DNA from 2 places in the Arthrobacter sp. 210 2 genome. Region 1 is predicted to be linked to the other one. Evidence: riboswitches for the same ligand, from Rfam matches in the RefSeq annotation. Region 1 holds a riboswitch; the other holds the start of a gene.
The links. Region 1 has a riboswitch for glycine ahead of gcvP (aminomethyl-transferring glycine dehydrogenase). Riboswitches for the same ligand answer to the same signal wherever they lie in the genome.

Region 1 (3,402 bases):
GCTGCAGGTAGCCGCTGGAGCGTTCGACGGCGGGGTCCAGCGCAAAACTGCCGGTAGATCCGACCGCTTCGGCGCCGAAGACGGAAACGACATCGGCGACGACCGCCGTCGTGGTGGTTTCATCAACGGAGATGCCTACGGTGTCGGCGTCGATGCCCCGCAGGTTGATGCCCTTGGCCTCGGCGTCCGCAACGATTTCGGCAGCCCTGCCGGGCACGCGGACGGTGACGGTGTCAAAGAAGGAGGTGTGCAGAACCTCTGCCCCGGCAGCCTTCAGGGAAGCAGCCAGCGTGCGGGCATGGCGGTTGGCGGTCTGGGCGATCGCCTTCAGCCCCTCGGGGCCGTGGTAAACGGCGTACATCGACGCAACAATGGCCAGCAGGGCCTGCGCGGTGCAAATGTTGGAGGTGGCCTTCTCGCGGCGGATGTGCTGTTCGCGGGTCTGCAGCGCAAGGCGGTAGGCGGGGACACCGGCGTCGTCCTTGGACACGCCCACCAGGCGGCCGGGCATGGAGCGCTCGAGCCCCTTCTGGACCGCCATGTACGCGGCGTGCGGGCCGCCGAAGAACAGCGGGACGCCAAAACGCTGGGCGGAGCCGACGGCGATATCGGCGCCCTGCTCCCCCGGCGGGGTGATCAGGGTTAGCGCCAGGAGGTCAGCCGCGACGGTCACGAGCGCGCCGCGTTCCTTGGCTTCACCGATAACGGCGGAGTGGTCGAAGACGCGGCCCGAAACGCCGGGCTGCTGCAGCACGATGCCGTTGATGGCACCGTCCGGCAGGCCCGCGGACAGGTCGGCAATTTCAACCTCGAAGCCGAGCGCCTCAGCGCGGCCCTTGACGATCGCGATGGTCTGCGGCAGGCAGTCCGCGTCCAGGACGGTCTTGCCATCCCTGGCGTCCTTGTTCTTGTTCGCGCGGCGCATCATGAGTACCGCTTCGGCCACGGCGGTGGCTTCATCGAGCAGGGACGCGTTGGCGATGGGCAGGCCAACGAGGTCCTGGACCATGGTTTGGAAGTTCAGCAGCGCCTCAAGCCGGCCCTGCGAAATTTCAGGCTGGTACGGGGTGTAGGCCGTGTACCAGGCCGGGGATTCCAGGATGTTGCGGCGGATCACGGGCGGGGTCACCGTGTCGAAGTAGCCCTGGCCGATCATCTGCACGGCCGTCCTGTTCTTGGCTGCCAGCTTGCGCAGTTCGGCGAGCGCTTCCACCTCGCTCAGGGCCGCGGACAGTTTCAGCGGGGTTTCCTGACGGATGTCCTTGGGGACCGCCGTATCAACCAGGGCGTCCACGGTGTCGAAGCCGACGGCTTTCAACATGGCGTCGACGTCGGCCTGGCGCCGTGCGCCAATATGACGGTCAACGAAGGTGGCAGCTGAGGCCAGGGAGGCGGAGGCCGGAGATACGGTCACGAGGAACTCCATAATTCAGGTGGCGCAGGGTACGCCACATCGATTCGGGTTCCTCCCCGCTCTGTATTGGACCTGAGAGTTTCCGCGTTGCCGTGCTTGCGCATGGCCCCGCTTGCACCGTCGGTGAGCACAACAGTCCTTGGTCTCCCGTAGCCGGGATGGCACAGGCGGACTGCCTGCTGCTTTCCAGAGGTGCCTCGCCGCGGCGGTACATGGGCCTGTGAGATTCCTGGGGAGGGTTTGCTCCTACGGCGCCTGCTTGTACTTTCGGCAGAACTCTCCCGCCGCAGATCAAAGGCTATTCATTTGGATTGCTGAGAACGGCCGGTGAGGGCCTTCACAGCCTCCAATTGTCCTACGCCGCAGCCCCTGGGGCAAATGACGGCCTACCTGCGCAGGCGCTCCAGGGCAGCAAGGAGATTGTCCACATCCGCGGCGGCTCCGCCTTCCGGCACGGGGCCGACGGCCAACATGGCATTGAAGTAGAGCCCGTCCCCCATGTAGAGCACTGCTTTGGCCAGTGCCGGGCCCACATCGGCGGCGATCTCGTCCAGCCAGCGCTGCTGGATGGCGGCGAAGCGGCGGCGCGTTTCCTCGTGCGCCACTTCTGCGAGCCGGGTCGCGGCGACGATTGCCCGGTCCAGCGGGGTGTCAGCCCAGACGGAGGACCTGATGAAGTATGCCGCGGCCCCCTCCTCCGCCTTGGCCATGGCATCGGCGTCGGCTCCGGCCAGTTCGTCCAGCCGGTCCAGCAGCACCTGGATCAGGGCTTCCTTGTTTGGAAAGTGGTAGAGCAGGCCGCCCTTGGAAACCCCGGCCTTCGCCGCGACGGCGTCAAGGGTGGCTGCACGCTCCCCCACGTCGATCAGAAGGGTTTCAAAGGCGTCAAGTACGGCGTCGCGGGCTACGGGCTTGCGGGGCATGCCTCTAATCATGCCTTCCTCCATGCATTATTCCTCAAACCCAGCGGTTCGTAACTATACCGTCCAGACGGTACAGTTATGGCATGACCATTTCCGCTGGCACCACCAGGACCTCTGCATCTGCTTCCGGCAGTCCGCTTTCCCGGGCGCCGTGGCGTGACTGGCTTGCCCTGGGCCTGCTGATGTTCCCGGTGCTGCTGGTCGCGGTGGACAACACCGCGCTGACGTTTGCCCTGCCAGCCATCGCAGGCTCACTGGACCCCTCCGGAGTCCAGCTCCTGTGGATCGTGGATGCGTATCCGCTGGTCCTTGCAGGACTGCTGGTGTCCATGGGAAGCCTGGGCGACCGCATCGGCCGCAGGAAGCTGCTGATCACCGGCAGCATCGGCTTTGCCGCACTGTCCGCCGCCACCGCCTTCGCACCGAGCCCGGAGTGGCTGATCGCCGGCCGCGCATCCCTGGGATTCTTCGGCGCCATGCTGATGCCCTCCACGCTGTCGCTGATCCGCAACATCTTCCCGGAGCCCAACCGCCGCCGGCTGGCCGTCGCCATCTGGGCTGCAGGGTTCTCAGGGGGCGCCGCCCTGGGACCAATCTTCGGCGGCTGGCTGGTGGAGCAGTTCTGGTGGGGCGCGGTCTTCCTCGTCGCCGTTCCCCTCATGCTGCCCCTTCTGGCCTTCGGACCTGTGTTCATTCCGGAATCGAAGGACCCGTCGCCGGGGAAGGTGGACGTTCCCAGCATCCTGCTCTCCCTGCTGGTCATGGTTCCGGTGGTTTACGGAATCAAGGACATTGCCACCGAGGGGCCGGGACCGGCAGGCCTGGGCAGCTTGGTGTTCGGGCTGGTGATGGCAGCCGTCTTTGTGCGCCGGCAGCTGACGCTGGCCAACCCGCTCCTGGACATGTCCCTGTTCCGGAACAGGGTGTTCAGCATGGCCATCGCGGCCAACGTCCTGGCCCTGTTTTCGTTCAACGGCTTTATCCTCTTCCTGGCCCAGCACCTGCAGCTCCTCGAGGGCATGTCCCCCTCCTCTGCGGGGATTGCGATGATCCCGGCACTGGTGG
Region 2 (3,402 bases), on a different contig from region 1:
CTTTGCCGCGAGCGCAATGAGCTTGGCACGGGGGACGGCGCCGGGCACCCCCGCCCAGATGGGCAGCTGGACACCTTCGCGCCGGAGGGTTTCCGCGTACCAGCTGATCCGGGGAACGGAAAAGCACATTTGGGTGGTGACGCCGGATGCCAGGTGTTGCTTTTCCAGCAGGGCGTCGAGCATGTGGAGCTCTCCGTGATGCGGGTGCCCTTCCGGGTAGCCCGCCACTCCCGCCGAGATGTCCCCGTCCGAAAGCTCCATGATGTCCTCCAGCAGTTGAAGGGAGTTGCTGTATGGGCCCGCAGCTTCCGCAGCATCACCGCCGATGGCGAACACCTCCGTGATCCCTGCATCCCGGCAGTCCCGCAGCGCGTTTTCCAGCTGCCCGCGGCTCCCGATGCTCCGGGCAGCAAGGTGCGGGACCACGCTGTATCCCATACCGGCCAGCTGCAGCGCCGTCTGCATGGTCCGCGCGATGCCATGGTGCGGCAGGCACGTCACGGTGATGGTGGAGCCCGGAGGAACGTGGGCCCGGACGCCGGCGGTGATGCCCTCCGTCGGGATGATCTCCAGCCGGGTGGGAAGGCTCCTGGCTTCCCGGGACGCCCGCGTATGCGGGTTGGAGCCGGACCGGATGACCCGCTCGCTTGCCGCACCCGTCAGTTCGGTGCCGATCACTTCGGCGCCTGCTCTTTCTGGGGAGTCCTGTCATTCGCTGTCCCCTTGCTGCGGCCCGCTGCAGCCTCATCGGCCCGGAGCTCGGCCTGAAAGACGGCGAAGCGGGCGAGGTGTGCCGGCCGGCGCCGCAGGATGGCCCACGCAACGCCCAGCACAAGGAACCATGCGGGGGTGACCAGCAGCGCGGCAAGGGTGTCGGGCTGGGTGGTGAGGGCCCAAAGGACGAAGGCGAAGAAGGCGAAGATCAGCCACACCACGGGGATGCCGCCGGGCATTTTGAACGCGGACGCCGAGTGCAGGTGCGGGCGGCGGCGCCGGAAGGCGAGATAGCTGGCAAGGATGATGGACCAGACGAAGATGAAGCAGACGGCGGACACGGTGGTGACCATCTCGAAGGCCTTGCCCACGTCCTGGCCGGCATACATCAGGACGACGCCGGAGAGCAGCAGCACGCAGGACAGGAACAGCGCGTTGCTGGGTACTTTCCTCGCGGAGAGGCGGCTGAAGATTCCGGGAGCGTCGCCTTCCTGGGCCAGGCCAAAGACCATCCGGGACGTGGAGTAGATGCCCGAGTTGGCGGAGGACATGGCGGAGCTCAGGACTACCAGGTTGACGACGGTGGCTGCGGCTCCAAGCCCGGCCAGGGAGAACATTCCGATGAATGGGCTATGGCCGGCCGCGAACTGGGTCCAAGGGGTAACGGACATCAGGATGATCAGGGCGCCGACGTAGAAGAGCAGCACCCGGATGGGGATGGCGTTGATGGCCTTTGGCAGGTTCCGTTCAGGATTCTTGGCCTCGGCGGCCGTTGTGCCAACAAGCTCGATGCCCACGAAGGCGAAAACGGCGATCTGGAAGCCGGCCACGAAACCCATGAATTCGTTGGGGAAGAAACCGCCGTGGCTCCACAGGTTGCTGAACCCGGCGGCTCCTGCGTCGCTCTGGAACCCCGTGAAGATCATGAACAGGCCCACGATGATCAGCGCTGCGATGGCGATGATCTTGATGAGGGCGAACCAGAATTCCGTTTCACCGAACGCCTTCACGGTGGCGAGGTTGAGCAGCAGGAGAATGGCGACCGTGGCCAGCCCGGGGATCCACAGCGGCAGTGAGGGCCAGAGTTCCCGGGAGTACCCGGCGATGGCGATGACGTCGGCAATGCCGGTGATCACCCAGCAGAACCAGTAGGTCCATCCCGTGAAGAACCCGGCCCAGGGCCCCAGGAGGTCGGCCGCGAAATCGCTGAAGGACTTGTAGTTCAGGTTGCTCAGGAGCAGTTCGCCCATGGCCCGCATGACGAAGAACAGCATGAACCCGATGATCATGTACACGAAGATCACGGACGGTCCGGCGGCGGAGATGGTTTTGCCTGAGCCCATAAAAAGGCCGGTGCCAATGGCGCCGCCGATGGCGATGAGCTGGATATGCCTGTTGCTGAGCTGCCGCTCAAGGTGTGGCGGTTCGCTGTGTTGGGCTTTGCCTGGGTGTGGTTGGCCGCTGGGGGACGTCGGGGGATGAATCGTCATGAGGAACTCCATCGTTCAAGCAGCACCGTCAGGTGCCGCAAAGATTCGGTTCCTCCCCGCTCTGTACAGGACCTGAGAGTTTCCGCAGCCATCAAGGCGTGCTTGCACCGTCGGTGAGCCAGGACCTGCCTGGCTGCTTTCCAGAGTTGCCTTTCCGCGGCGGTACGGGGGCCTGAGAGTTTCCTGGGGAGGGTTTGCTCCTACGGCGCCTGCTGAATGTACCGGGCAGGACTCTCCCGCCGCAGGTCAAAGGCATTTTAAGTTAGAAGTCGTGATCAGTTGCGGAGCATTTCCAGCCCCATCCCGGCACGGACTGCCCAGAGTAGGTTGAGCCAGTCCGGCAGGGGACGCCGATCACGGGTTCAGTGTGGTTCCGGTCACGAACGATTGTCAAACCCCTGCCCGCAACAACGTAGCGAACCGACTGCTCCCGGCCGTCATGACTGGACGGATTTGCTTTCGAAGCCCTTCAGCCTGTACCTTGTGAGCCGAATCACCCACATTTGAATAAGCCTTTCGAGCTGTGACGGGAGAGTCCTCCCGGAGCAACACCGGGCAGGCGCCGTAGGAGCAAATCCTCCCCAGGAATCTCTCAGGCCCATGTACCGTCACGGCGAGGCGACTCTGGAAAGCAGCCCGGCTATATCCCTTTGACGAGGGGTCCCGGACTCACCGACGGTGCAAGGGGGGCCCTGCCACAAACAGGCTCCACCGGAATCTCTCAGGTCCAATACAGAGCGGGGAGGAACCCAAACCATGCCGCGCCACCCGTGGCCGGCCAGACCTGGAGTTCCTCATGACGATTCAATCCCTTCCATCGACTTTTGCCGACCGGCACATCGGCGCGCGCCGCCAGGCCGACGTCGACGCGATGCTCAAAGCCGTGGGCTACGACAGCGTGGACGGTCTCGTGGACGTTGCCGTCCCTGCCTCGATCCGCCAGGACAAGGCCCTCCGGCTGGCAGCCGCCATGAGCGAGGTTGAGGTCCTGGCCGAGCTGCGCCGGATCGCCGCCAAAAACAAGACCGCGGTCCAGATGATCGGCCAGGGCTACTACGACACCATCACCCCGGCCGTCATCCGCCGCAACGTCCTGGAAGCGCCGGCCTGGTACACGGCCTACACCCCCTACCAGCCTGAAATTTCCCAGGGCCGGCTTGAGGCGCTGCTGAACTTCCAGACCATGGTCCAGGACCTG

Region 2: linked by a shared signal. The riboswitch ahead of cycA (D-serine/D-alanine/glycine transporter) and the one ahead of gcvP (aminomethyl-transferring glycine dehydrogenase) in region 1 are both predicted to bind glycine.

What each region holds. Positions count from the first base shown of each region.
Region 1 is NZ_JBNHIE010000011.1:162,791-166,192, forward strand. Features, by position in the region: gene gcvP (aminomethyl-transferring glycine dehydrogenase) at 1-1,426, opposite strand, end outside; glycine riboswitch at 1,611-1,708, opposite strand; gene AC5RWA_RS18575 (TetR/AcrR family transcriptional regulator) at 1,801-2,337, opposite strand; gene AC5RWA_RS18580 (MFS transporter) at 2,421-3,402, shown strand, end outside.
Region 2 is NZ_JBNHIE010000002.1:311,573-314,974, reverse strand. Features, by position in the region: gene AC5RWA_RS05825 (methylenetetrahydrofolate reductase) at 1-678, opposite strand, end outside; gene cycA (D-serine/D-alanine/glycine transporter) at 675-2,204, opposite strand; glycine riboswitch at 2,256-2,353, opposite strand; glycine riboswitch at 2,355-2,453, opposite strand; glycine riboswitch at 2,722-2,822, shown strand; gene gcvP (aminomethyl-transferring glycine dehydrogenase) at 3,001-3,402, shown strand, end outside.